2 regions of the Streptomyces gobiensis genome follow, and region 1 is predicted to be linked to the other one. Evidence: riboswitches for the same ligand, from Rfam matches in the RefSeq annotation. Region 1 holds a riboswitch; the other holds the start of a gene.

Region 1 (12,103 bases):
CCCCGGCGCCGTCCCGCCCGGCCCGGCCGGCCCGGCCGGCTCCGCCCACCCCGCCCGGCCCCGGCGCACTCGCGGCGAAGGTACGGACCCTGGCGCCCTCCATGACCCGCTCCATGCAGCGCGTCGCCGAGACCGTCGCCAAGGACCCCGCGGGCTGCTCGGCCCTCACCGTCACCGGACTTGCGGAGCGCACCGGTACCAGCGAGGCCACCGTCGTACGCACCTCACGCGTCCTCGGCTACCCCGGATACCGCGATCTGCGGCTCGCGCTCGCCGGACTCGCCGCCCAGCAGGCGTCCGGCGCGGCCCCCGCCGTCACCGCCGATATCGCCGTCGACGATCCGATCCCCGACGTCATCGCCAAGCTCGCTCTCGATGAACGGCAGACCCTCGCCGACACCGCCGCCGGGCTTGATCCGGCCCAGGTGGAAGCGGCCGTGAGCGCCCTGTCCGCCGCGCGCCGGATCGACGTATACGGCGTCGGCGCCTCCGGCCTGGTCGGCCAGGACCTCGTCCAGAAGCTGCTACGGATCGGCCTGGTCGCCCACGCGCACTGCGACCCGCACCTCGCCGTCACCAACGCCGTCCAGCTGTGTGCCGGCGATGTCGCCCTCGCCATCACCCACTCCGGCCGTACCGTCGACGTCATAGAGCCGCTGCGGGTCGCCTTCGACCATGGCGCCACCACCGTCGCCATCACCGGCCACCCGGACGGCGAGATAGCGCAGTACGCCGATCATGTCCTGACCACCTCAACCGCCCGGGAGAGCGAGCTGCGCCCGGCTGCCATGTCGAGCCGTACCAGCCAGCTCCTGGTCGTGGACTGCCTCTTCGTCGGCGTAGCCCAGCGCACCTACGAGACGGCCGCGCCCGCCCTCTCGGCCTCCTACGAAGCGCTCGCACACCGCCACTCGCCCCGCCAGACCCGCTGACCGCCCGGAGAGCCGCGCCACCATGACCACCCCCAGCGAGCTGCGCGCGCAGCTCGACACGCTGACGACCGAGGCGTTCCGCCCCGAACTCGCCGACATCGACCAGCTCCCCACCCTGGAAATCGCCCGGCTGATGAACGGTGAGGACACCTCCGTGCCCACCGCCATCGCCGCCGGGCTCCCCCAGATCGCCACCGCGATCGACGCCGCCGCCGAACGGATGGGCCGTGGCGGCCGGCTGATCTACGCGGGTGCCGGTACCGCGGGGCGGCTCGGCGTACTGGACGCCAGCGAGTGCCCGCCGACCTTCAACACCGACCCCTGCGAGGTCGTCGGCCTGATCGCGGGCGGCCCCGCCGCGATGGTCACGGCGGTCGAGGGCGCCGAGGACCGCAAGGACCTGGCGGCCGCCGACCTCGACCGGCTGACCCTGACCGCCGATGACACGGTCGTCGGCGTCTCGGCCTCCGGCCGCACCCCCTATGCCATCGGCGCCGTGGAACACGCCCGCACGCTGGGCGCCCTCACCATCGGCCTGTCCTGCAACGCCGGTTCGGCACTCGGCGCCGCCGCCGAGCACGGCATCGAGGTCGTGGTGGGCCCCGAGCTGATCACCGGCTCCACCCGGCTCAAGGCGGGCACCGCCCAGAAGCTCGTCCTGAACATGCTCTCCACCATCACCATGATCCGCCTGGGCAAGACCTACGGAAACCTGATGGTCGACGTCCGAGCCTCCAACGAGAAGCTACGGGCCCGCTCCCACCGCATCGTCGCCCTGGCGACAGGCGCGAGTGACAGCGAGATCGAGGCGGCCCTGACCGCCACCAACGGCGAGGTCAAGAACGCCATCCTCACCCTCCTCACCCAAGTCGACGCCCCCACCGCCGCCCAGCTGCTGGACGATTCCCACGGCCACCTCCGCGCCGCCCTCCGGTCCGCCCAGAAGACCCCGTAAACCACCCCGTCAGCCAGCCGGTCAGCCGGTCAGTGGCTTCCCGCTCAGCGCCAGCGTGGCTTCGCCCACCGTGAAGACCTCGCCGCCGACGGGCACACCGGCTCCGCGCCAGGAGAAGGGGACCCCACGGGCCACATCCAGGTCCGGGCTGTCCATGAGCTGGAAGTGCACATGCGGTTCGGTCGAGTTGCCGGAGTTTCCACAGCGGCCCAGGAGTTGGCCCGCGCGCACCCGGTCGCCCTCGCGGACGGCCAGCGAGCCCCGCTGGACATGGGCGTACGCGGCGTAGGTGCCGTCGCCCAGGTCAAGGATGACGCGGTTGCCGAAGACCCGGCCCGGGCCGCCCATCTGCCGGAACAGCGCCTCGACGAGGAAGAGGTAGAGCAGGGCGGGAAATGAGTTGCGGCTGAGGTGGTCGCGCTGGCTGTCAACGGCACGCACGACGGTGGCGTCGGCGACGGCCAGGAGCGGGGCGCCGAAGGCCGGGAAGTCACGGTTGCGGCGGGCGATGGGCCACCAGCCGAAGCCGGGCCGGGTCTGTCCTTCCGGCTCCGCCACGATGTCGATGGCGTACGCCTGGCCGCAGCCATGGGTGCCGTGGCTGGGGACCTTGTCGGCCGGGCTGTTGAGCGCGGACCAGCGGCCGGTGACCGGTGGGGCGACCTCGACGGGCTGCGGGGCACCGGGCTCACCGGCAGCGGGCGCCGTGGGCTGCTGGCTCGCTACGGCCCCGAGGGCGATCGCCAGCCCCAAGGGGACCCAGCCCCACCAGTAGGGGACATCGACGTAGAAGCCTGCCGCGAAGAGGGCGAAGAACGCCGCCCAGCAGCAGTAGGAAAGGGCCTTGAAGACATTGCCCCGGCGCGGGACACCGGGTGCGGTGGGCGCCCAGTTCCCCACCGCCGTCAGGGCCATCGCCAGCCCGAGCGGAATCAAGGTCCACAACCAGGAGAGGTCGAAGAAGAACTTCGCCACGAGCTGTGCGAAGAACACCACCAAGCCCCAGCGGGCCACGACCATGGACATTTTGCGCATGGACTCCCCCAGTAATCGCGCGTGGTACGTATTAGGGCTTTCGTGTTCAGGGCCGGGACGCGGCCAGGACCACCAGCAGCGGCACCACCCGTGCCGCAGGGACCTCGTAACGGCCCCGCCCCGCGGTGTGCAGCCAGCCCGCGGAGGTCAGTTGACGCAGATGGTGGTAGATCTGCCCGGTCGTACCGAGCCCTTCAAGCGCGGTCAGCTCGGCAACGGTGCGGCGGCCGCCAAGGATCTCGTGGAGCAGACGCATCCGTACGGAGTGCCCCAGCGCCGCGAAGGACTCCGCGGCATCCGACCAGTCCGCGTCGAGCAGCGCGTCGGTGGGCAGGCCGTACTGCCACTCGTACCGCTCATCCGTCGGCAACCGGACCGCCCCGGTGAACAGCACACCGCCGTCGACGGCCCCCGTCTCGGCAAGCTTCGCCTTCAGGCCCTCCAGCGCCCAGAAGTCCGCGTCCACCGGGTAAGCAGTGCGGCCTCCGTCGCGGTCCGCCCCCTCGAGCGACGCCATGCGGCGCTCCAACTCCGCGACACGCTCCTCAAGCTCCATGTCTCAAATTTACGTAATTACGTACTTCACGCAAGTGGTTTCGGGGGAATGAGCGTCTCGCCATGGGATCAGCGCCGAAGGCGGCACCCCTCCGTCAGGGGTGCCGCCCTCGGCGCTCATGAGCCGGTCGGTCGCCGACCGGTCAGTGGGCTGCGGACGTGGCCGGAGTCTTCTCCGGCGACGGCTCCGTGCCGGTCGGCTCCCAGCACTCGATTTCGCCCTTCAGGCCCGGGACGCGGTCCCGGGTGAAGACCGGGTCGAGACCGGCCCGGCGCTGGGCCACATAGTCGTCCAGCAGCTTGAAGGCGATCACCGAGAGCGGCAGGATCGCCAGCAGGTTGACCAGGACCATCGCGCCCATCGTGATGTCGGCGAGGTTCCAGACGATGCTCACCGAGCCCATCGCACCGAGGACGGCGCAGGCCAGGACGGCAGCGCGGTATCCGGTCATCACCGACTTGCTCTTGGTGATGAACTCGATGTTGGACTCGCCGTAGTAGTAGTTACCGATCATGGAGCTGAAGGCGACCATAAAGACCACCAGCGTCAGCACATGACCGGCCCAGCCGCCCAGGGTGTGGTTGAACGCCGACTGAGTGACATCCGCGCCACCGCGCTCCGCGAGCGAGGGGTTGGCGCTGAGGATGACGAAGGCGGTCATGGTGCAGATGATCAGCGTGTCGAAGTAGACGCCGACGGTCTGTACGAGGCCCTGCTTGACCGGGTGGGTGGTCTCGGCGGCGGCGGAGGCGTTGGGGGCCGAGCCCATACCGGCCTCGTTGGAGAACATGCCGCGCCGTACGCCCTGCAGGATCGCGGTGCCGATGGCGCCGCCCGCGACCTCGCGGAGACCGAAGGCGCCGCCGATGATGTCGCCGAGCATCCGGGGGATCTCGGTGACGTTGAGGACCACCACGATCAGGCCGAGCAGCAGATAGATGGTGGCCATCACCGGGATCAGCGTGGTGGTGACCTTGGCGATCCGCTTGACGCCGAAGAACACGGCCAGCGCGAGCATGATGGCCAGCGCGAGGCCGAGGACCGGAGTGAACCAGTCGGCGTCCGCGCTGCCGCCCAGCGAGCCCTTGGCGGTCACCGTGATGGTGTTGGACTGCACGGCGGTGAGGACGAGCCCGAAGGTGAGGGTGATCAGGACGGCGAAGAGGACGCCGAGCCAGCGCTTTCCGAGGGCGCGCTCCATGTAGTAGGCGGGACCGCCCCGGTAGGTGCCCTTCTCCTTGCCGCGTGCCTTGTAGAGCTGGGCGAGCACCGACTCCACGAACGCGGAGGCGCCGCCGACGATCGCCATGACCCACATCCAGAAGACCGCGCCCGCGCCGCCGAGGGTGATGGCGGCAGCCACACCCGCGATATTGCCGGTACCGATACGGGCGGCGGCGGAGATGGTGAAGGCGCCGAAGGGGCTGACGCCGTCCTTCGGCTTGTCCTTGAAGACCCGGAACATATCCGGGATGAGCCGCAGCTGCACCGCCTTGGAGCGGAAAGTGAAATAGAGACCCGCGACAACGACCAGCGGAATCAGCAGATACGTCCAAAAATGATCGTTGATTTCAACGATCATGGAGTCCAGCGTGTTCATGCGTGTAGTACGTCCCGTCCTTGTGAGTCGGGTTGTGCTCGGCTCAGACGGCGCTTGTACGGGTCTCGTACGGGTACTGCGGTCGGCCGCGGAAGAAGGTCTCCCGTTAAAGCTCCCCGGAGGTTAACCAGGGTCCTTTGGCGCTGAATAGACACAAAGGCCGTGCTGAATCTCACACCGCGAGACGACTGAACACGCCGATGCGCGGCACCTTCACTCAGGGTCAGCGTGACTCGGTGGGGTCTTGTCCAGACCCGGGTCCCGGGGCGCGAAGCCCCGAAGCCGGGCAGCGCAAAGGGCGGCACCTCCGGAGAGGTGCCGCCCTCAGTCGCGCGGTGCGGGGGCTTCTGACCCAGGAGGGTCAGAAGTCCATGCCGCCGCCCATACCGGCAGCAGCGGCGTCCGCACCGGCAGCCGCCTTCTCCGGCTTGTCGGCGATGACAGCCTCGGTGGTGAGGAAGAGCGCCGCGATCGACGCGGCGTTCTGCAGCGCCGACCGGGTCACCTTCGCCGGGTCGATGATGCCCTCGGCGATCATGTCGACGTATTCACCGGTCGCGGCGTTCAGACCGTGCCCCGGAGTCACGTTGCGGACCTTCTCCACCACAACGCCGCCCTCAAGACCGGCGTTGACCGCGATCTGCTTGAGCGGAGCCTCCAGCGCCAGCTTCACCGCGGCCGCGCCGGTGGCCTCGTCGCCCTCGAGCTCGAGCTTCTCGAAGACCGAAGCGGCCTGCAGCAGGGCCACGCCGCCACCGGCGACGATGCCCTCCTCGACAGCGGCCTTGGCGTTACGCACCGCGTCCTCGATGCGGTGCTTGCGCTCCTTGAGCTCCACCTCGGTCGCGGCACCGGCCTTGATGACGGCGACGCCGCCGGCCAGCTTCGCGAGGCGCTCCTGGAGCTTCTCGCGGTCGTAGTCCGAGTCGGAGCTCTCAATCTCGGCACGGATCTGGTTGACCCGGCCATGGACCTGCTCGCTGTCGCCGGCGCCGTCCACGATGGTGGTCTCGTCCTTGGTGATGACGACCTTGCGGGCGCGGCCAAGGAGCTCCAGACCGGCGTTCTCCAGCTTGAGGCCGACCTCCTCGGAGATGACCTGACCACCGGTGAGGATGGCGATGTCACCGAGCATGGCCTTGCGGCGGTCACCGAAGCCCGGAGCCTTGACGGCGACGGACTTGAAGGTGCCGCGGATCTTGTTGACGACGAGCGTGGACAGCGCCTCGCCCTCGACGTCCTCGGCGATGATCAGCAGCGGCTTGCCCGACTGCATGACCTTCTCCAGCAGCGGAAGGAGGTCCTTCACGTTGCTGATCTTGGAGTTGACGATCAGGATGTACGGGTCGTCAAAAACGGCCTCCATACGCTCCATGTCGGTGGCGAAGTAGGCCGAGATGTAACCCTTGTCGAAGCGCATGCCCTCGGTGAGCTCAAGCTCAAGACCGAAGGTCTGCGACTCCTCGACGGTGATGACACCTTCCTTGCCGACCTTGTCCATCGCCTCGGCGATGAGCTCGCCGATCTGGGTGTCAGCGGCGGAGATGGAGGCGGTGGAAGCGATCTGCTCCTTGGTCTCCACATCCTTGGCCTGCTCCAGCAGGGCGGCGGAGACGGCCTCGGTGGCCCTCTCGATACCGCGCTTGAGGGCCATCGGGTTGGCACCGGCGGCGACGTTGCGAAGGCCCTCACGGACCAGCGCCTGCGCCAGGACGGTCGCGGTCGTCGTGCCGTCACCGGCGACGTCGTCCGTCTTCTTCGCGACCTCCTTGACCAGCTCGGCGCCGATCTTCTCGTATGCGTCCTCGAGCTCGATCTCCTTGGCGATGGAAACACCATCGTTGGTGATCGTGGGGGCGCCCCACTTCTTCTCAAGGACGACGTTACGGCCCTTGGGGCCGAGGGTGACCTTTACGGCGTCGGCGAGCTGGTTCATCCCGCGCTCGAGGCCGCGCCGCGCCTCCTCGTCGAACGCGATGATTTTGGCCATGTGAAGTGGTCCTCCCAGACGGGTGGGTTTCTCCGGACCGCGCTGGCGCCCGCGACGGACGGTCTGCGAGCCTGGTGGTTCCTTCCCACCCGGCCTGCGGACCTCACCGAACCGGTCCTTCTTTGTCACTCTCACTCGGAGAGTGCTAACGCAATGATTAGCACTCGACCCACCCGAGTGCAAGCGGCTCCCGGACACCCGCACGTCCCGCGCACGCCGAAGGGCCCGTGCCCCCGACGGGGAGCACGGGCCCTTTCAGACGATGTGGCGTGGTCGTCGCTTCAGGCAGTCACGCGGACCATGTCCGCCTGCGGCCCCTTCTGACCCTGCGAGATCTCGAATTCGACTCGCTGCCCCTCCTCAAGGGTGCGGTACCCGTCCATCTGGATCGCGCTGTAGTGGACGAACACGTCCGCACCACCGTCGACCGCGATGAAGCCGTACCCCTTCTCCGCGTTGAACCACTTGACGGTGCCCTGAGCCATTCCTAACTCCCCTATTACTGGCCCTTGCACGAGACCGCACTCCGCGGACCCGGGTCAGACCTCACCCCACTCACCAGGAGTTGGGGTGTGCGCCGGAACGCGTCGACCGCCGCTGAATGTATCTGGACGGACGCCCTGTGCAACAGGTCAATCGGACGAGAATTCTGAGTACGGCCGACCGGCGATACCGGTTCAAATGCCGGAAAAGCGGGGCAAGTCGGGCCGGGCATAGCGGATCAACACGACAAATCGTTCAGCAATTTCTGGCACAAGTTGTCGTGTTCTCATATGCGTTCGGCACATCACGCCGGGAGGGGGGTGGGCTAACTGTACCGCTTTCCGGAACGTGAAATTGCCCCCTGACCGCGCAAGCGGAGGGGGCAATTCCGGAAATATTGTGCTGTATGGACGGTTAGCAGCCACCCGCCACGGCCGGAATGATCGAGACGCCCGCGCCGTCCGGCGTCGGGGTCTCCAGACCCTGCTCGAAGCGCACGTCGTCGTCGTTGACGTAGACGTTCACAAAGCGGCGCAGCTTACCCGTGTCGTCCAGCACCCGCGCGGCGATGCCCTGGTGGTTCTTCTCCAGGTCCGCGATCACCTCGGCAAGGGTCGCGCCCTCGGCCGGGACCTCGGCCTTGCCGTCGGTGTAGGTACGCAGAATGGTCGGGATACGGACGGTAACGCTCATGGCTTCACCTTCTGTGAGAACAGGTCAGGGGGCGGAGGGGCGAAGAGGCGGAGGGCAGGAGGAGGCGGGAGAGGACGGGAGAGGGCGGGAGAGGGCGGGACAGTCAGCCGAGTCCAGCTTCGCGGAACGCGTCCAGGCTCGGGCGGATCACCGCCGAGGGGCGCGTCGTGGGCGCCACCGCGTCCAGGGTCTTCAGACCATCGCCGGTGTTCAGTACGACAGTGGTCAGGGCCGGGTCCAGCACACCGCTCTCGATCAGCTTCCTGGTGACACCGACGGTCACCCCGCCCGCGGTCTCCGCGAAGATCCCCTCGGTACGGGCGAGCAGCTTGATCGCGTCCACAACCTGCTCATCGTTGACGTCCTCGACCGCGCCCCCCGTGCGACGCGCGATGTCCAGGACATAGGGGCCATCCGCCGGGTTCCCGATGGCCAGCGACTTGGCGATGGTGTCCGGCCGCACCGGCCGTACGACATCGTGGCCGTCCTTGAAGGCCCGGGAGACCGGGGAGCAGCCCTCCGCCTGAGCGCCGAAGATCTTGTACGGCTTGTCCTCGACCAGCCCCAGCGCGATGAGCTCCTTCAGCCCCTTGTCGATCTTTGTGAGCTGGGAACCGGAGGCGATCGGGATCACGATCTGGTCCGGCAGCCGCCACCCCAGCTGCTCGCAGATCTCATACGCGAGGGTCTTGGAGCCCTCCGCGTAATAAGGGCGCAGATTGACATTGACGAAGCCCCAACCCTCGCCGATCGGATCGCCGATCAGCTCGCTGCAGAAGCGGTTGACGTCGTCATACGTCCCCTCGATGCCGACCAGATCGCCGCCGTAGACCGCGGCCATGACGACCTTGCCCTGCTCCAGGTCGTGCGGGATGAAGACGCAGGACCGCAGTCCGGCCCGGGCGGCCGCGGCGCCCACTGCACCCGCCAGATTGCCGGTCGACGAACACGAGAGCGTGGTGAAGCCGAAGGCACGGGCCGCCTCAACGGCGATGGCCACGACACGGTCCTTGAAGGAGTGCGTCGGGTTGCCGGAGTCGTCCTTGATGTGCAGCGAGCCGGTGATACCCAGCTCGCGGGCGAGATTGTCGGCCTTGACCAGCTTGGTCAGCCCGGGGTTGAGATTCGGCTTACTCGCCACATCCTCCGGAACGGGCAGCAGCGGCGCATAGCGCCAGATGCTGTTGGGTCCCGATTCGATCCGCTTACGCAGTCCCGCAGGATCACCGCTCGGTAGCTCGTATGCAATCTCCAGCGGGCCAAAACAGGCCACACAGGCAAAACTGGGGCCTAGCGGAGTGCGCTCCCCACACTCCCTGCAGGACAGCGCGACGGCCGGTCCCAGAGAAATATCGGTGCTGTTTGAAACTGTTTGCACAGCCATGGAGGCGAGGCCCTTTCTCCTCATCTTCCCCGTGACGGCTTTCGCCATGGGCCGGAATTGGCACCTTCCCCACGGCGGCCCCGCCCCGGAAATGACCGGAAGTACGAGCGCACGCAGGATGGTTGCCGGGGCTTCAACGGGCCGTTCCCTCTGCCCCTCTGGATGAGCGCTATGGCGCCAACCGGCGCGTTTGTCGACGTGAGACCCCGACATGCGGTGGTCATACGCGTTGTCCAAGACTGTAACCGACGTCCGGCAGGGTTGAGACAGTCGTCCGAACCGCGAGACAGGAGACAGGTACGTGCTGGATGAGGTCGGGTCCTGGCTGCGGCGGCGCTCCTGGACCGCCGCTGACCGGCCACTGCCCACACTGCTCGCCGCGAAGCGGGCGGCGGGCTCCTTCGGCAGTGTGAGCGTCGTACTGCCCGCCCTGAACGAGGAGGCGACGGTCGGCGGGATCATCGCCACGATCCGCGCCGAGCTGATGTCGGAGGCCATGCCGCTCGTCGATGAGCTGCTGGTCCTCGACTCCGGCTGCACGGACCGTACGGCCGAGGTCGCGGCGGCGGCCGGAGCGAAGGTGGTGCACCGCGACGAGGTACTGCCCCGGCTTCCCGCGCTGCCCGGCAAGGGCGAGGTGCTGTGGCGGTCGCTGCTCGTCACCAGCGGCGAGATTGTGTGCTTCATCGACGCGGACCTGCGCGACTTCGACGCGCGGTTTGTATCGGGCGTTGTCGGGCCGCTGCTGACCGACCCGGGGATTCAGCTGGTCAAGGCGATGTACGACCGCCCCCTGGGCGACAGCCCGGGGGGCGGCGGCCGGGTGACCGAGCTGGTGGCCCGGCCGCTGCTGAACCTGCACTGGCCCCGGCTGGCGGGCTTCGTCCAGCCGCTGGGCGGTGAGTACGCGGCCCGGCGCTCCCTGCTGGAACGGCTCCCCTTCCCTGTGGGCTACGGGGTTGAGCTGGGGCTGCTCATCGATGCGCTCGACTGCGTCGGGCTGGACGCGCTGGCCCAGGTGGACGTCGGCGTCCGACTCCATCGGCACCAGGACGGGCAGGCGCTGGGGCGGATGGCGGCGGCGATATACCGCACGGCGCAGCTCCGGCTGTCCGGGGCGCCGCTGACCCGGGCCGAACTTACGCAGTTCGACCGCGCCCCCTCCGGGGGCTTCGCGCCCCGTACGTACCCGGTTGACGCCGAGGAGCGCCCGGCGATGTGCGCGCTGCCGGAGTACGCGTCCCGCGCGGCCTAGCAGGCGGCTGCCCGGCCGTACGTGCTGGGTGCGGCGCCGTGGTGGGTCGGGGGTGGTCCGGGGTGGGCCGTTCCGGACCCATGATTTACGGCCCGACGCGCGGCAGCGTTGGGCCGACCGGTTAAGCCCCTGTCGGCCCACAAATCACGGGCAAGCGTCCGGAACAACCCACCCCTCCCCACCCCCTCACGCAGTTGTGGGCCTCGCGCCGCCCGTGTGTTGTGGGCACTCGGCCCACACCAGTGTTGTGGGCACTCACGCCGTCGAGTGTTGTGGGCACTCGGGCCGCCCGAGGGGCGATGGGGGTCCCCCCATGCCCTTAAGGCTATGGGGGAGGGTGGGCACAACACCGGCCACCGGAGCCGCACCCGGCCACCCCGGGGCCCGGGGCAAAGCCCCGGTTACGGGAAGGGGCGGGAATTGGGGAAACCCGCCCACGGCACCCCCACAACCGGGCGCAAGCCCCGCCACGCGGCGGAGCCGCATATCGGCACAGCCGGGAAGGTGGGGGCACCTCCCTGGGGCACCTCCCAGACGGAGTCTGGGGGAGGTAGCTGGGGGAGGGATACGGGGACACCCACCCACGGCACCCCGCAACCGGGGTGGAACCCCGCCGCGCGGCGGAGCCGCAGCCGGGAAGGGGCGGCTGAAAACGTACGGTTGTTTGGGCTTGGGGGGCAGGGGATACGGTCGGGACATGGTCACCGCGTCCCAGATCCTCGTCGCATCCAACCGTGGCCCCGTCTCATACACGCTGGGCGAAGACAACTCGCTCACCGCCAAGCGGGGCGGCGGCGGCCTGGTGTCAGGTCTGTCGGCCATCGGCCCGGACGCCGACGCCGTATGGATCTGCGCCGCCCTGGGCAAGGGCGACCGCGAGGCCGTGCGGCGTAACGACGGGCGGCTGCCCGTCGCCGACACCGGCGACCAGCGGGTGCGCATGCTGGATATCCCGGCAGAGGTGTTCGCGGATGCCTACAACGGCATCGCGAACTCCGTGCTGTGGTTTGTCCACCATCTGCTGTACCAGATCCCGTTGGAGCCCGTCTTCGACTCGGCTTTCGAAGCGCGGTACGCCGCGTATGAGGCGTACAACGCGGCCTTCGCGGACGCGCTCGCCGAGGAGGCCGCGCCGGGCGCGGTGGTCCTGGTGCAGGACTACCACCTGGCCCTGGTGCCCGGCCTGCTGCGGTCGCGGCGGCCGGATCTGCGGATCGGTC
Region 2 (12,103 bases), 1.5 Mb from region 1:
CTGTGCGTCTTCAAGCTGATCACGCTGCCGGGGCCGGACATCACCTCCGATGTCTCGGTGATCTACCAGGGCTGGTACGAGGTGCTGAGGACCGGCACCTTCCCGCTGGACGACGTCAGCTGGCAGTATCCGCCGGCCGCCGCGCTCGCCATCCTCTCCCCCGCGCTGCTGCCGTTCCTGGAGTATCCGGCGGCCTTCTTCGCGCTGGTGTGTCTGACGGACGCGGTAGTGCTGGCGCTCCTGCTCGGCGCGGGCCGCCGGGACGGCCGTAGCCTCGCCGGGGCCTGGGTATGGGTCGCCGGGGTGCCGCTGCTGGGACCGACGGCGTACGCGCGATATGACCTGATGGTGACGGCCGTCGCCGTGGGCGCGCTGCTGGCCGCCGTACGCCATCCGCGTACCGCCGGGGCGCTGGCGGCCTTCGGCGCGCTGCTGAAGGTGTGGCCCGCGCTGCTCCTGCTGGGTATCGCGCGTGGCCGACGGGCCCGGGCGGCCTGGGGCGCGGCAGTGGTCACAGCGGCGCTGCTGACCGCGCTGCTGACCGTGACGATGCCGGGTGCGCTGAACTTTCTCACCTTCCAGCGTGATCGGGGCATCGAGGTCGAGTCGCTGGGTGCGTTGATCTTCCATGTGGCGCGGCACTACGGCTGGGAGGGCGAAGTGCTGCTCAACTATGGGTCGATGGAGTTTCTGGGCCCGTATGTCGCCGGCGTCTCGACCGCCTCCATGGCGCTGACGGCGGTGGCCTTCGGCTGGCTGCTGTGGTGGCGGCTGCGGGCCGTGGAGTGGACGCCCACCAGCTACGCGGACGCGGCCTTCGCCGCGGTGCTGCTGTTCACCACCACCAGCCGGGTGATCAGCCCCCAGTACATGCTGTGGCTGGTCGGGCTTGCCGCGGTCTGTATGACGCTGCGCTCCAGCCGTCAGGTGCGGCCCACGCTGCTGGTGCTGGCGGCGACCGGGGTGACGCTGCTGGAGTTCCCGCTCGGGTTTGTCCATGTGGTGACCAGCGATGCCCTGGGCATCACGCTGATGGTGGTGCGCAACGGTCTGCTGGTGGCCGCCTCGGTGCTGTCCGCTCTGGGGCTGTGGCACTCGACGGTGACCGAGCCCGGGCGGCGCCGGGCGGCGGCCGCTGCCGACGCCGAGGCCCCGGAACCGCCCGGGGAGCGGACTTCTCGCCTGCTGACCTGGTGACTCAGCCGACCTGGTGACTCAGCCGAGCTGCCGCTGGACGTAGGAGCGCCAGCGAGCGGTGAACTCCCGCTCACCCATGCCCAGTACGTCCCGCAGGACCGCGTCCTGGCCGCCGGAGTCGCCACGGGCCGCCGCCAGATACAGCTCGGTGAGCTTGGTCTCGCCCCAGTGCCGGGCGATCATCCGGCAGGCGAGCCAAGCGCCCTCGTAGGCGCGTGCCAGCCGTTCAGGCGAGCCGTCGAAGGCGAAATCGGCGTCACTGGGCAGCCGCCCGGGGAGGCCGCCGCCGTCCAGGGCGCGCAGCAGCGCGGGGGCGGACCGGCGGACCGGGCGGTCGGTGCCCTGGTAACCGGCCCAGTCGGCGAAGCCCTCGGAGAGCCATAGCGGAGTGGCGTCCGTGGTGTGGGCACGGGTGGCGACATGGGTGGCCTCATGGGTCATCACGATCCGCCGCCCGGCATCGCTCAGCGTTCCGTACGCCCCGGGGTTGATGACGATCCGCTCCGCCGTCGGCTCCTCAGCCGCCCCTGCCTCTCCGGTGGTGACGGCCGCGATGCCCTGGTAGTTGGCGGGCGGTGCGGACAGCAGCTCGGCCATGCGCTCCACCGTGGCGGGCGCCATCACCACCACGCGCCCTGGCCAGTCCCGCGGCCACACCCCGTCAACGGCGGGCACCGCCAGGTCGGCGTCCTCAGCCAGTCCCCGCAGTGTGTCCCGAGCGCGGCCCACGCCGAGCACCAGGCTGTGCTCGCCCCGCACGGCGGTGAGCTTCCCCTGCTCCCACAGCTGCCGGGCGCCGCCCGCGCGTTCGGCCGAGACATACCAGCGTCCGCCCCGCTCGGTGAGGACCAGCCGCTCCTCGTCGGTCAGCGAGCCACGGTCATAGCCCCGCAGCCGGTAGCTCAGCTCGGCACGGACCGTGACCCGCTGAGCGTCTCTCTCCCGCCGCTCAATGCCGGTGATGCGATAAGACCACTTGGCGATGGGCAGTTTGCGAAGATTGCCGAACACCTTCCGCTGGGCTGCCCGATAGCCGGGCGCCCGTGGATCGACGGTGTCCAGGTAGGCGTCCTCGTCCGAACCGAGGACCGCCTCCGCCTGCCGGTCCAGCAGCTGCTGGAGCTGTGGGCGGACCGGGCTTCCGTATCCGGCCGACGAGGAGCAGGCGACAGGCAGCACAAGGGCGGCCACCAGGCAGAGCGCCGCCGGCGGCCGCGCCCATCGGCTCCGCAGTCGCGCCACATACGTGATCGTACGGCCAGGTTCAGGGCCGGGTAACCGTGTTGACCGGCATCATATTGACGGGGTCGTAGCGCACCCGGGCACCGGGGTAAGGCGAGTGGATGACCCGGCCGTTGCCCACGTACATCGCGATATGGCTGGCATCACCCCGGTAGACCACCAGATCGCCCGGGCGGGCCTGGGACATCGGCACCCGCTGTCCGGCGTACGCCTGCGCCTGTGAGGTACGGGGAAGCGAGACACCCGCCCGCTGGTACGCCCACTGGGTCAGCCCGGAGCAGTCGAAGCCGTGCGGCCCCGCCTGGCCCCACGCGTAGGGCGAACCGAGCGCCCGCTGGGCGGCGCCCACGGCGACAGCGGCCCGCGCGGAGGGGGCACCGGTACCGGCGAGCTCCGGTGCCGAGCGGTCGCCCTGGCGGGAGGCTCGTTGCCGCTCCTCCCGCTCTTCGGGCGCCAGCTGGTTGAGCAGCCGCTGGGCGGCGCGCAGTTTGCGCTGTACGGACTTCTTATGCTTTTTGAGCTCCTTGCGCTGTTCCTCCAGTTGAACAAGCTTCTGCGCGGCCTCGGTGCGCTCCTGGCCCAGGAAGCGCTGGGCACGCTGGAGTTCCCGCAGCTTGCCGGACTGGCGGCTGCTGATCCGGTCAAGGGCGGCGGCCTTGTTCAGATAGTTGTCCGGGTCCTCGGAGAGCATCAGCGCGAGGGTGGGGTCCACTCCCCCGGAGCGATACTGTGCCCCCGCCATGGAGGCCAGCGCCTCGCGCATCCGGTTGACCTCGGACTGGCCCCGTGCGGTGCGGTCCTGGGCACGCTCGGCCTGACCGCGGAGCCTGGCCACCCGCTCGGCGGCCGCGTTGTACTTCTCGGTGGCCCGCTCCGCCTGCTCGTAGAGCCGGTCCACCCGGGCGTTCAAGGTGGCGGTGGAGGGCTCCCCAGGTTCGGCGCCCACCGGGGCGGCGGTCATCGCGGCGGCGGCGCCCGCGGCGGCCGACAGTACGGTGACCCGCGCTCCTCGGCCGAGGCCGGGCTGTGGACTTCCTCGATGAGAACGGTGCGACACCACGAATGGCCACGCTCCTTCCGCTGACGCTCCCCTACCGGGAACTGCGCCCGCAGACAGTAGCCCTGCGATCACAGCCGGTCCAAGAACCATCAGGGGTACGGTCCGTGACGCCCCACCTCAGACGCAGGTCACCGGCAGGACAGCAGCCAGTCGCAGCCGCCCCGAATCACCCAAACAGACGAGCGCAACCCCCCACATCAACCCCGAGCGGCGCCCCTCAACCCCACAGCTCCACCAGGGAAAGCCCAACCCCGCAAAAGCAACCCATCACCCACCCCAACCACACAAAACGCCCACCCCGCAACAGGGCACCTGGATCAACCCCGCAAGGCAACCCACCACCGACCCCAGCCACAGCCGAAACGCCCACCCCGTTACGGGGGTTCACCCGATGCGGACGCCCCACATGAAAGGCATGCCGCTGCCGCTGATCGACTCATAGCGGACGCTGGCGCCGGGCTTCGGGGCGTGCAGCATCTGCCCATTGCCCGCGTAGAAGCCGACATGGCTGAGGTCGCTGCGGAGCAGGACGAGGTCACCGGGGCGCAAAGCGCTCATGGAGTTGATCCGGGTACCGGCGTTGGCCTGGGCCTGCGAGGTACGCGGGATGGAGACCCCCGCCTGGTTGTAGGCCCAGGAGGTCAGTCCGGAGCAGTCGAAGGAGTTGGGGCCGGTGGCGCCCCAGACATAGGGCATACCGACCCTGGTCTTGGCCGCGTTGAGGGCGGCCGCGGCGCGCTGCGAGGCGCTGGCCTCATTGCCGAGGTTGGTGCGCTCGCTGGCCCGGTTGGCGCGCTCCTCCTCGGCGGCCAGCGCCGCCCGCTCCTTGGCGTTCAGGGTGTTGAGGAGCTTCTGGGCCTTGGCGAGCTTGCCCTGGATCTCCTTCTTCTTACTGGCCAGCTCCTCGCGGGTGTCCGCGAGCTCCTTGAGCTTCCCGGCGGCGTCCCCGCGCTGCTGTTCCAGCGTGCGGTGCTTCGCCTGGATCTTCTTGAGCTCACCGAGCTGCTTGTTGCTGAGCTGGTCGAGTGTGGCCGCCTTGGCCAGGTACTCATCCGGGTCGGAGGAGAGGAAGAGCTGCATCGACGGATCGAGGCCACCGCTGCGGTACTGCGCGGTCGCCATCGAGCCCAGACCGTTGCGCAGTTCGTTCAGTTCACCCTGGCCACGGGCCACGGTGTCCTGCAGCCGGTCGACCTGTTTCTGCAGCTTCTTCTGCTTCTCGTTGGCGCCGTTGTACTTCTCAGTCGCCTGAGTCGCTTCTTCATGCAGCCGGTCGATCTCCGCCTTGACGCCCTTTTTGTTGGGGTCTGGCGTGGGATCGGCCTGTGCCGCGTGGGTGGACATGGCGACAGCGGCCGCCGCGGTCGCGGTGAGCACGGTCGTGCGGGTGCGGCTCGGCTGCTTGGGACGACGGTGGGACGCCACTGGGGCGAGCTCCTTCTTCCTCAGCCGCCTGCCGGGTGGTGGGGGTCTGTGCCCCGGCTCCGCGTGAGCGCCGCGGATACGGCGGTACCTCCGCTGCCACCCCGGATGAGTGAACAACCGCGCGAAGGTTCGGGGCCTGACCTTAGTCAGTCGCCACCAGTCGCTTCAAATCCTCATAGGAAAAATCTCATTGCGCAAGCGGATCCTTTACCAACGTCACACACGCAGCAACAGCAACTTGACGCTCTGTGTGCCGCCGGCTGCGCCACCGAGGAGATTCAGGTCCGCGCAAGTCGTTTGAGCAGAAGGGCGGATGCCACTGGGCGCGCTCCCGCTTCGGCCACCCCGTCGGCGACTTCCCGATCGGTTGAAACCACCACAATCGGGCGCCCCTGGGGCTCCGCGCGCACCAGCTGACGGATCAACTCATCGGCAGTCTGCCCCGGTTTGCTGAAAAGGACCCTTACGCCCCGAGGTGGCGCCAGCAGTACCGGCGAGTCCAGTTCGGCACCGTCGAAAACACAGGTCATCTCCGCGCCCGACTGCGCCGCCAGCACCGCGAGGCCACCGAGCAGCCGCAGCCGCTGCTTCTCCAGCGGCAGCGAAGGATAACCCGTTTTAGTGACGTTGTAACCGTCCACCACCAGGTGCGCCTGAGGCAGCGCCAGCAACTGATCGAGCAGCGCCGGGTCTTCTTCCGAAAGCGCGCGGTGCGCGATATCCTTCGGCGTCAAATGTCCTGGTTCAACAGCGTCGACGGTGTCGGCCGGATGCTGCATCGCGGGTGGCAGAGCCAGCTCCCGGCGGAGCCCCTGGGCCGCGTCCAGCACGGTGTCCAGCAGCAGCCGGACCCGCATGTCCTCGACACTGCGCCCCTCGCGCACCGCCCGGCGGCTCGCCTCCAGCGCGGACTCCGCCTCCGCCAGCCGCGCCTTCAGCCGCCGCGCCTCGCTGTCGGCGGCCGTCTTGCGCGCCGCCGCCTGTGACCGGAACTCCGCCAGCTCGGCGCGTACCTTGCGTACCGCCGCCTCGCCGCGCTTCACATCGCTCAGCGCGCTGCGCAGCTTCCGGTGCAGCGCCTCCGCTTCCTTGCGGGCCGCCTCAAGATCCGTACGAGCCCGCTCGGCCTCGCTGCGGGCCGTGGCCCGCGCCTGCGCCAGCTCCTCGCGCAGCCGTGCCAGTTCACGCTCGGCCTCCTCACCCGCCCGCTGGGCCTGCGCCCGCTGCGCCTCCTCGCCCGCAGCGGCCACCAGCTTGACCCAGCCCTCGGGCCGCAGCACATAGGCGGCCGCGGCCACCTCCACCGGGTCCGCGGCCGCCGGGGGTGTGCCACCCTCGATCGCCTCGGCCAGCTCGGGCTCCAGCTCACGCAGCCGCCCGGCGATACGCTGCCGGAACACCGTGTCGCTCTCCAGCGCCGCCGCCATCGCGTTGCCGCCGTACTTGGCTCGGCGGGTCGGGGTAAAACGGGCGTACTGCCGCAGCGGAGCGGGAAGTTCCGCGATGGTCAGCCCACCGATCGCATCCCCGGTGAACGCCACCACTCGGCGCCGTACCCGCTCCGGCAGCGGACGGTCGAGCGCCTCGTCGGCGCCGCCACCCGGCCGCTCGGCCTCCGGCTCACCGCCCGTCCGTTCCTCCACGGCTCACACCCGCCCGTCCGTCAGACCTGTGCGCCGGGCCGGTCCACCAGCTCGACTTGGTCCATCGCATTGCACCAACGACAGCGCACCGACTCGATGGCCTCGCTGATAACCTCGCGCTCCTCCACCTTCGGCTCGCCCGCCAGGTCCAGATGGACGTACTCCACGACCTTGCTGGTCCGGGTCACATCGAACCGGGTGAGATTGCCGCACAGCGTGCAGCGCCAGCGCGTGTCGGCCGTGGGCTGAGGAACCGGCATGGTGTCGTCCTGTTCTTTCCGCGGAGCGTGGGTACTCTCCCCGCAACCCTACGGCCTGGCACCTGCCGCGTGTGTCGAGGCATCCACGCCGTGGCCAAGCCGTCATGATCCACACCATGCAGCGGATCGTGCCACGCTCTCTGTCCGGACAGCCCGTCATGACATACGCCCTGATCGGGACCTGCTGTGCGGTCTTCCTGCTCAGCCCGGCCGCCGGTTTCATCAGCGGGTACGGCAGCGATGACGCGGTGCGACACGCCCAGGTCGCGTACTTCCGCCACTGGGGCGTGCGCCCGGAGACGCTGTGGAGCGGTGCGCTGCGTCCGCTGTTCACCCCCTTCACCGCGGTCTTCCTGCACGGCAACTGGATGCACCTGCTGGGGAATCTGCTCTTCCTCTTTGTCTTCGGCGGCATGGTGGAGGGACGGATGGGGGCACTGCGCTTCACCGGCTGCTATCTGGTGATCGGCTATGCGGCGATGCTCAGCTACGCGGCTGTCCATCCGCACTCCAGCCAGACCCTGGTGGGTGCGTCGGGGGCGATCTCCGGAGTGCTCGGCGCCTTCCTCTATCTCTTCCCCCGGGCCCGGGTCACGGGCGTCTACCCCTTCCTCTTCTTCCTGCCGCTGCGCTTCCCGGCCTGGGCGGTGCTGGTCTTCTGGATCTCACTGCAGTGGCTGGCGGCCCGCGCCGACACCGACGGGCCGGGCACCGCCCATCTCACCCATGTCATCGGCTTCGCTCTCGGCTTCCTCTACACATGGGCCCGCTTCCGCGGTGAGGTTAGAGTGAGCAGGCCAGCTCAGGCGACCGAAAGAGGGCCAAAGCCGTGATCACTTCGATCGTGCTCATCAAGAGCAGCACCGACCGGATTCCCGAGATCGCCGAGCAGATCGCCGCGCTGGAAGGGGTCAGCGAGGTGTACTCGGTGACCGGCGCGCACGATCTGATCGCCATGGTGCGGGTGGCTCAGCACGATGATCTCGCCGATGTCATTCCGGGGCGAATCAGCAAGGTTCCCGGTGTGCTGTCCACCGAGACGCATATCGCGTTCCGCACCTATTCCCAGCACGACCTGGAAGCAGCCTTCGCCATCGGCCTCGACGCGTAACGATCCGGGAAGGGGTGGGAGACTGGGGGGCTAACCCCGGACAAGCTGCCTGACCGCGCCCAAGAAGCGGTCAATATGCTCATCCGGCGTGCCCACCCCAAAGCTGACCCGAATCGCGTCCAGGGATGAGGAACCGCACTCCCCCGGCCCGTCCTCCTCCGCACCGAGCAGGACACGCAGCAGCGGATGAGCGCAGAAGAGCCCGTCACGCACCCCGATGCCGTGCTCAGCGGAGAGCGCCGCCGCGAACTGCGAGCTGTTCCAGCCCGCCACCACGAAAGACAGCACCCCGACGCGCGGCGCGTCATCACCGAAGAGCGAGAGGACCCTGATCCCGGGCACCTCAGCCAGCCCCGCCCGGAGCCGGGCGATCAGCCGCTGCTCGCGCTCGACCAGCCGCTCGAACCCGGCCTCGGTCAGCGCCCGGCAGGCAGCGGCGATGGCGTAGGCGCCGATGACATTGGGCGACCCGGCCTCGTGCCGGGCTGCGGACGTCTGCCACTCAACCTCCACGCCACCGTCCGGGCGCCGCGACACCTTACGGCTGGCACCGCCACCCGCGAGATACGGCTCCGCCGCCCGCAGCCAGTCCGCGCGGCCCGCGAGGACCCCGGCGCCAAAGGGCGCGTACAGCTTGTGCCCGGAGAAGGCGACCCAGTCGACGTCCAGCTCCGCGATATCCACCGGACGGTGCGGTGCCAACTGCGCGGCGTCCAGCACAATACGCGCGCCGTGCCGGTGCGCGGCGGCCGCCAGCTCTTCGACCGGCCAGAGCTCCCCCGTCACATTGGACGCTCCCGTCACACACACCAGCTTCGGCCCCTTGGGCGCGGCGTGCAGCGCCTCATCGAGCACGGCGACCGCGTGCCGTGGGGTGGGCGGCGCGTCCAGATAAGTGGTGTCGTGGCCGCGCCACGGGAGAAGGGCGGCATGATGCTCGGTCTCGAAGACATAGACCCGGGTGTCCGCCGGGAGGACGGCGGCGAGGAGATTGAGCGAATCGGTGGTGGAGCGGGTGAAGACGACCTGGTCATCGGGGCGGCAGCCAAGGAACTCGGCGACCGTGGCCCGGCTCTCCTCGAAGAGGTCGGTGGAGAGCTGTGAGAGGTATCCGGCCCCGCGGTGGACGCTGCCGTAGTACGGCGCGTAGGCGGCGATGTCCTCCCATACCCGCCGCAGGGCGGGAGCGCTGGCGGCGTAGTCGAGCGCGGCGTACTCGATCTCGCCCCCGGTGGCGAGCGGCACCCGCACATCCGCGCCCAGCACGGGCAGGACGGCGGTGGTGTCGGCGGCTGCGGTGTCGGCGTTACGGCAGGCGGCATCGGCGGAAACAGACATGGCGGAGTCTCCTGAGAGAGGGTGGAGGGAAGTTCAGGCGAGGATGGGGGCCGCCAGGCCCTAACGCATTCGCTTACGCATAAAGGAACTCCCTCGACCGCGCTTGCCGCAGACCTTGCTGTCATGCGGCCCGGTCATCACCCGGGGCACCCCACCACGGACGGAGGGTTGCCGGACAGCGGGCCGGGGCCGTAGTCGCTGTCACTCGTGACCTTGAGCGGGAGTATGCCACATGATCCCTGCGCGCTACACGTGGCCTGCATCACGGACGGGCCCCGGCGCCCGGCGCCGGGGCCCGTCCCAGAGTCGCTTCCCGTTGCCCGTTGCCCGCTAGGCGTGGCTCGCGGCCACCCAGCGGTCGAGCGTGATCTTCGCGGCGCCGGAGTCAATGGACTCCGCGGCCTTCGCCATGCCCGCCGCGAGCTGCTCCGCGAGGGTGCCCTCGCCCGGTTCAAGGGCCACCAGGGCCGCTGCCGAGTTCAGCAGGACCGCGTCGCGGACCGGACCGGCCTCGCCGTCCAGCAGACGCCGGGCGACATCGGCGTTGTAGGCGGCGTCCGCTCCCCGCAGTGCCTCGATCGGTACCAGCTCGATGCCGACATCCCGGGGGTCAAAGGACTCCTGCCGGACCGTGCCCTCCCGTACGACCCACACCGTCGATGTCGAGGTCGTCGTCAGCTCATCGAGCCCGTCGTCACCGCGGAAGACCAACGCCGAGGTACCGCGCTCGGCGAGCACTCCCGCCATGATCGGCGCCATCCGGGCATCCGCGACGCCCGTGGCCTGGGCATCCACCCGGGCCGGATTTGTCAGCGGGCCAAGGAAGTTGAAGGTGGTGGGGACACCCAGCTCCTTGCGCGCACCGGCCACATGCCGCAGCGCCGGGTGGAACTTCACCGCGAAGCAGAAGCTGATTCCGGCCTCCACCGCGACCTCGGCGACCCGTTCCGGGGTCAGGTCCAGATTGACGCCCAGCTTCTCCAGGACGTCCGAGGAGCCGCTGGCTGAGGACGCCGCACGGTTGCCGTGCTTGATGACCTTCGCCCCGGTGCCGGCGATCACGATGGCCGACATGGTGGAGATATTGACCGTCTTGGCACGGTCACCACCCGTACCGACGATATCCACGGAAGGGCCGGGGACATCGATCGTGTTGGCGTGCTCGTACATCGCTCGTACAAGTCCGGAGACCTCCCCCACCGTCTCGCCCTTGGCGCGCAGCGCCACCGCGAAGCCCGCGATCTGGGCGTCGGTCGCCTCACCACGCATGATGCGGTCCATCGCCCAGGCGGTGTCCGCCTCCGTCAGGTCCTGCCCAGCGAGCAGCGCGCTCAGTACGTCCGGCCAGGTGCGGGCCACCACGTGTTCGCCTCCTGCGGGGGTCACAGCACTCATGGGGATCACTCCTGGTGTCTTTGGCTACCGAGGGCGCTCCGGGGAGGCCCGTCGCCAGCCTATCGGCGCAGCCGCACCACAGGGCCGGGTGGCCGCAGTGCGGACACACGAGCGGGCCCCTGGGTCTGTCCCCGTGCGGGGACAGACCCAGGGCCCAGACCGGCCTGCTAAACAGCAACCATCAATTGAGCAACCCCAACGGCGAGCAACCAGGTCCGCGAGAGCGGCGCCGGTTTAGGCGCAAGGTCAGTGCCCGTGGCCGCTCATGATCTGCTTGTACTCCTCCTGCGTGGGCTTGGGAATCTGACCGTGCTCACCGAAGTAGCCACGGCTGATCCTGACGCGCAGCTTCTCCATCAGACCGACCTTGCGCCGGACACCGTGCTCGTCGACCGCGGCGGGCAGCGCGGCCGGCTTGTGCTGGTCGTGCTGGGTGAGGGTGTGCAGCTGGTCCTGTGAGAGCGGCTCATGCACCTCGATGAACTCACCGTGCGGCAGGCGCTTGATGATGCCGGTCTCCCGGCCGTGCAGCACCTTCTCCCGGTCGCGCCGCTGCAGCCCCAGACAGATCCGCCGGGTCGCCCAGAACACGATCACCGGCACGAGGAAGAAGCCGATACGGACGAACCAGGTGATGGCGTTGATCGACAGGTCGAAGTGAATGGCCCACAGGTCATTGCCACCGCCGACCAGCAGCACGAAGTACCAGCTGATCCAGGCCGCACCGAAGGCGGTACGGGTCGGAGCGTTGCGCGGGCGGTCCAGCAGGTGGTGCTCGCGCTTGTCCTTGGTGACCCAGTTCTCGAAGAACGGGTAGACCGCGATCGCGGCCAGCACCAGCGGGAAGATCATCAGCGGGATGAACACACCGAAGTTGATGGTGTGGCCGGTCGGGATGACCCACTCCCAGCCGGGCATGACCCGGATCAGGCCCTCGGAGAAGCCCATGTACCAGTCCGGCTGGGCGTTCGTGGAGACCTGGTCGGGCCGGTACGGACCGAGCACCCAGACCGGGTTGATGCTGAACGTCGCGGAGATCACCGCGATGATGCCGAAGACCAGGAAGAAGAAGCCACCGGCCTTGGCCGTGTAGACCGGCATCAGCGGGAAGCCGACGACGTTCTTGTTGGTCCGTCCGGGCCCGGGGAACTGGGTGTGCTTGTGGTAGAAGACCAGGATCAGGTGGGCCACCACCAAGCCCAGCATGATGCCGGGCAACAGCAGTACATGGATGGTGAAGAACCGCGGGATGATCTCCGTGCCGGGGAACTCACCGCCGTACAGGAACATCGCGAGGTACGTACCGACCAGCGGGACGGCGAGGATCGCGCCTTCCATGAACCGGGTGCCGGTGCCGGAGAGCAGGTCGTCCGGGAGCGAGTAACCGGTGAAGCCGGTGAACATACCGAGCACCAGCAGCAGGAAGCCGAAG

Evidence for each region. A riboswitch is a leader RNA that binds a small molecule or an ion and turns the genes downstream of it on or off. The one in region 1 is predicted to bind S-adenosylmethionine.
Region 2: it holds a riboswitch for S-adenosylmethionine, as region 1 does, so the genes downstream of both, test1122_RS03775 (aminotransferase class V-fold PLP-dependent enzyme) here and thrC (threonine synthase) in region 1, are expected to answer to the same signal.

What each region holds. Positions count from the first base shown of each region.
Region 1 covers NZ_CP086120.1:2,283,455-2,295,557, forward strand. Annotated here, with positions in the region: gene test1122_RS10415 (MurR/RpiR family transcriptional regulator) at 1-932, shown strand, start outside; gene murQ (N-acetylmuramic acid 6-phosphate etherase) at 955-1,887, shown strand; gene test1122_RS10425 (M23 family metallopeptidase) at 1,909-2,922, opposite strand; gene test1122_RS10430 (ArsR/SmtB family transcription factor) at 2,969-3,478, opposite strand; gene test1122_RS10435 (alanine/glycine:cation symporter family protein) at 3,621-5,060, opposite strand; gene groL (chaperonin GroEL) at 5,440-7,068, opposite strand; gene test1122_RS10445 (cold-shock protein) at 7,350-7,553, opposite strand; gene test1122_RS10450 (MoaD/ThiS family protein) at 7,966-8,244, opposite strand; gene thrC (threonine synthase) at 8,348-9,628, opposite strand; SAM riboswitch class I at 9,646-9,797, opposite strand; gene test1122_RS10460 (glucosyl-3-phosphoglycerate synthase) at 9,930-10,883, shown strand; gene test1122_RS10465 (alpha,alpha-trehalose-phosphate synthase (UDP-forming)) at 11,581-12,103, shown strand, end outside.
Region 2 covers NZ_CP086120.1:807,686-819,788, forward strand. Annotated here, with positions in the region: gene test1122_RS03735 (glycosyltransferase 87 family protein) at 1-1,197, shown strand, start outside; gene test1122_RS03740 (hypothetical protein) at 1,216-2,439, opposite strand; gene test1122_RS03745 (C40 family peptidase) at 2,462-3,499, opposite strand; gene test1122_RS03750 (C40 family peptidase) at 3,884-4,924, opposite strand; gene test1122_RS03755 (NYN domain-containing protein) at 5,203-6,567, opposite strand; gene test1122_RS03760 (hypothetical protein) at 6,588-6,827, opposite strand; gene test1122_RS03765 (rhomboid family intramembrane serine protease) at 6,932-7,660, shown strand; gene test1122_RS03770 (Lrp/AsnC family transcriptional regulator) at 7,657-7,938, shown strand; gene test1122_RS03775 (aminotransferase class V-fold PLP-dependent enzyme) at 7,969-9,276, opposite strand; SAM riboswitch class IV at 9,371-9,489, opposite strand; gene trpD (anthranilate phosphoribosyltransferase) at 9,607-10,671, opposite strand; gene qcrB (cytochrome bc1 complex cytochrome b subunit) at 10,918-12,103, opposite strand, start outside.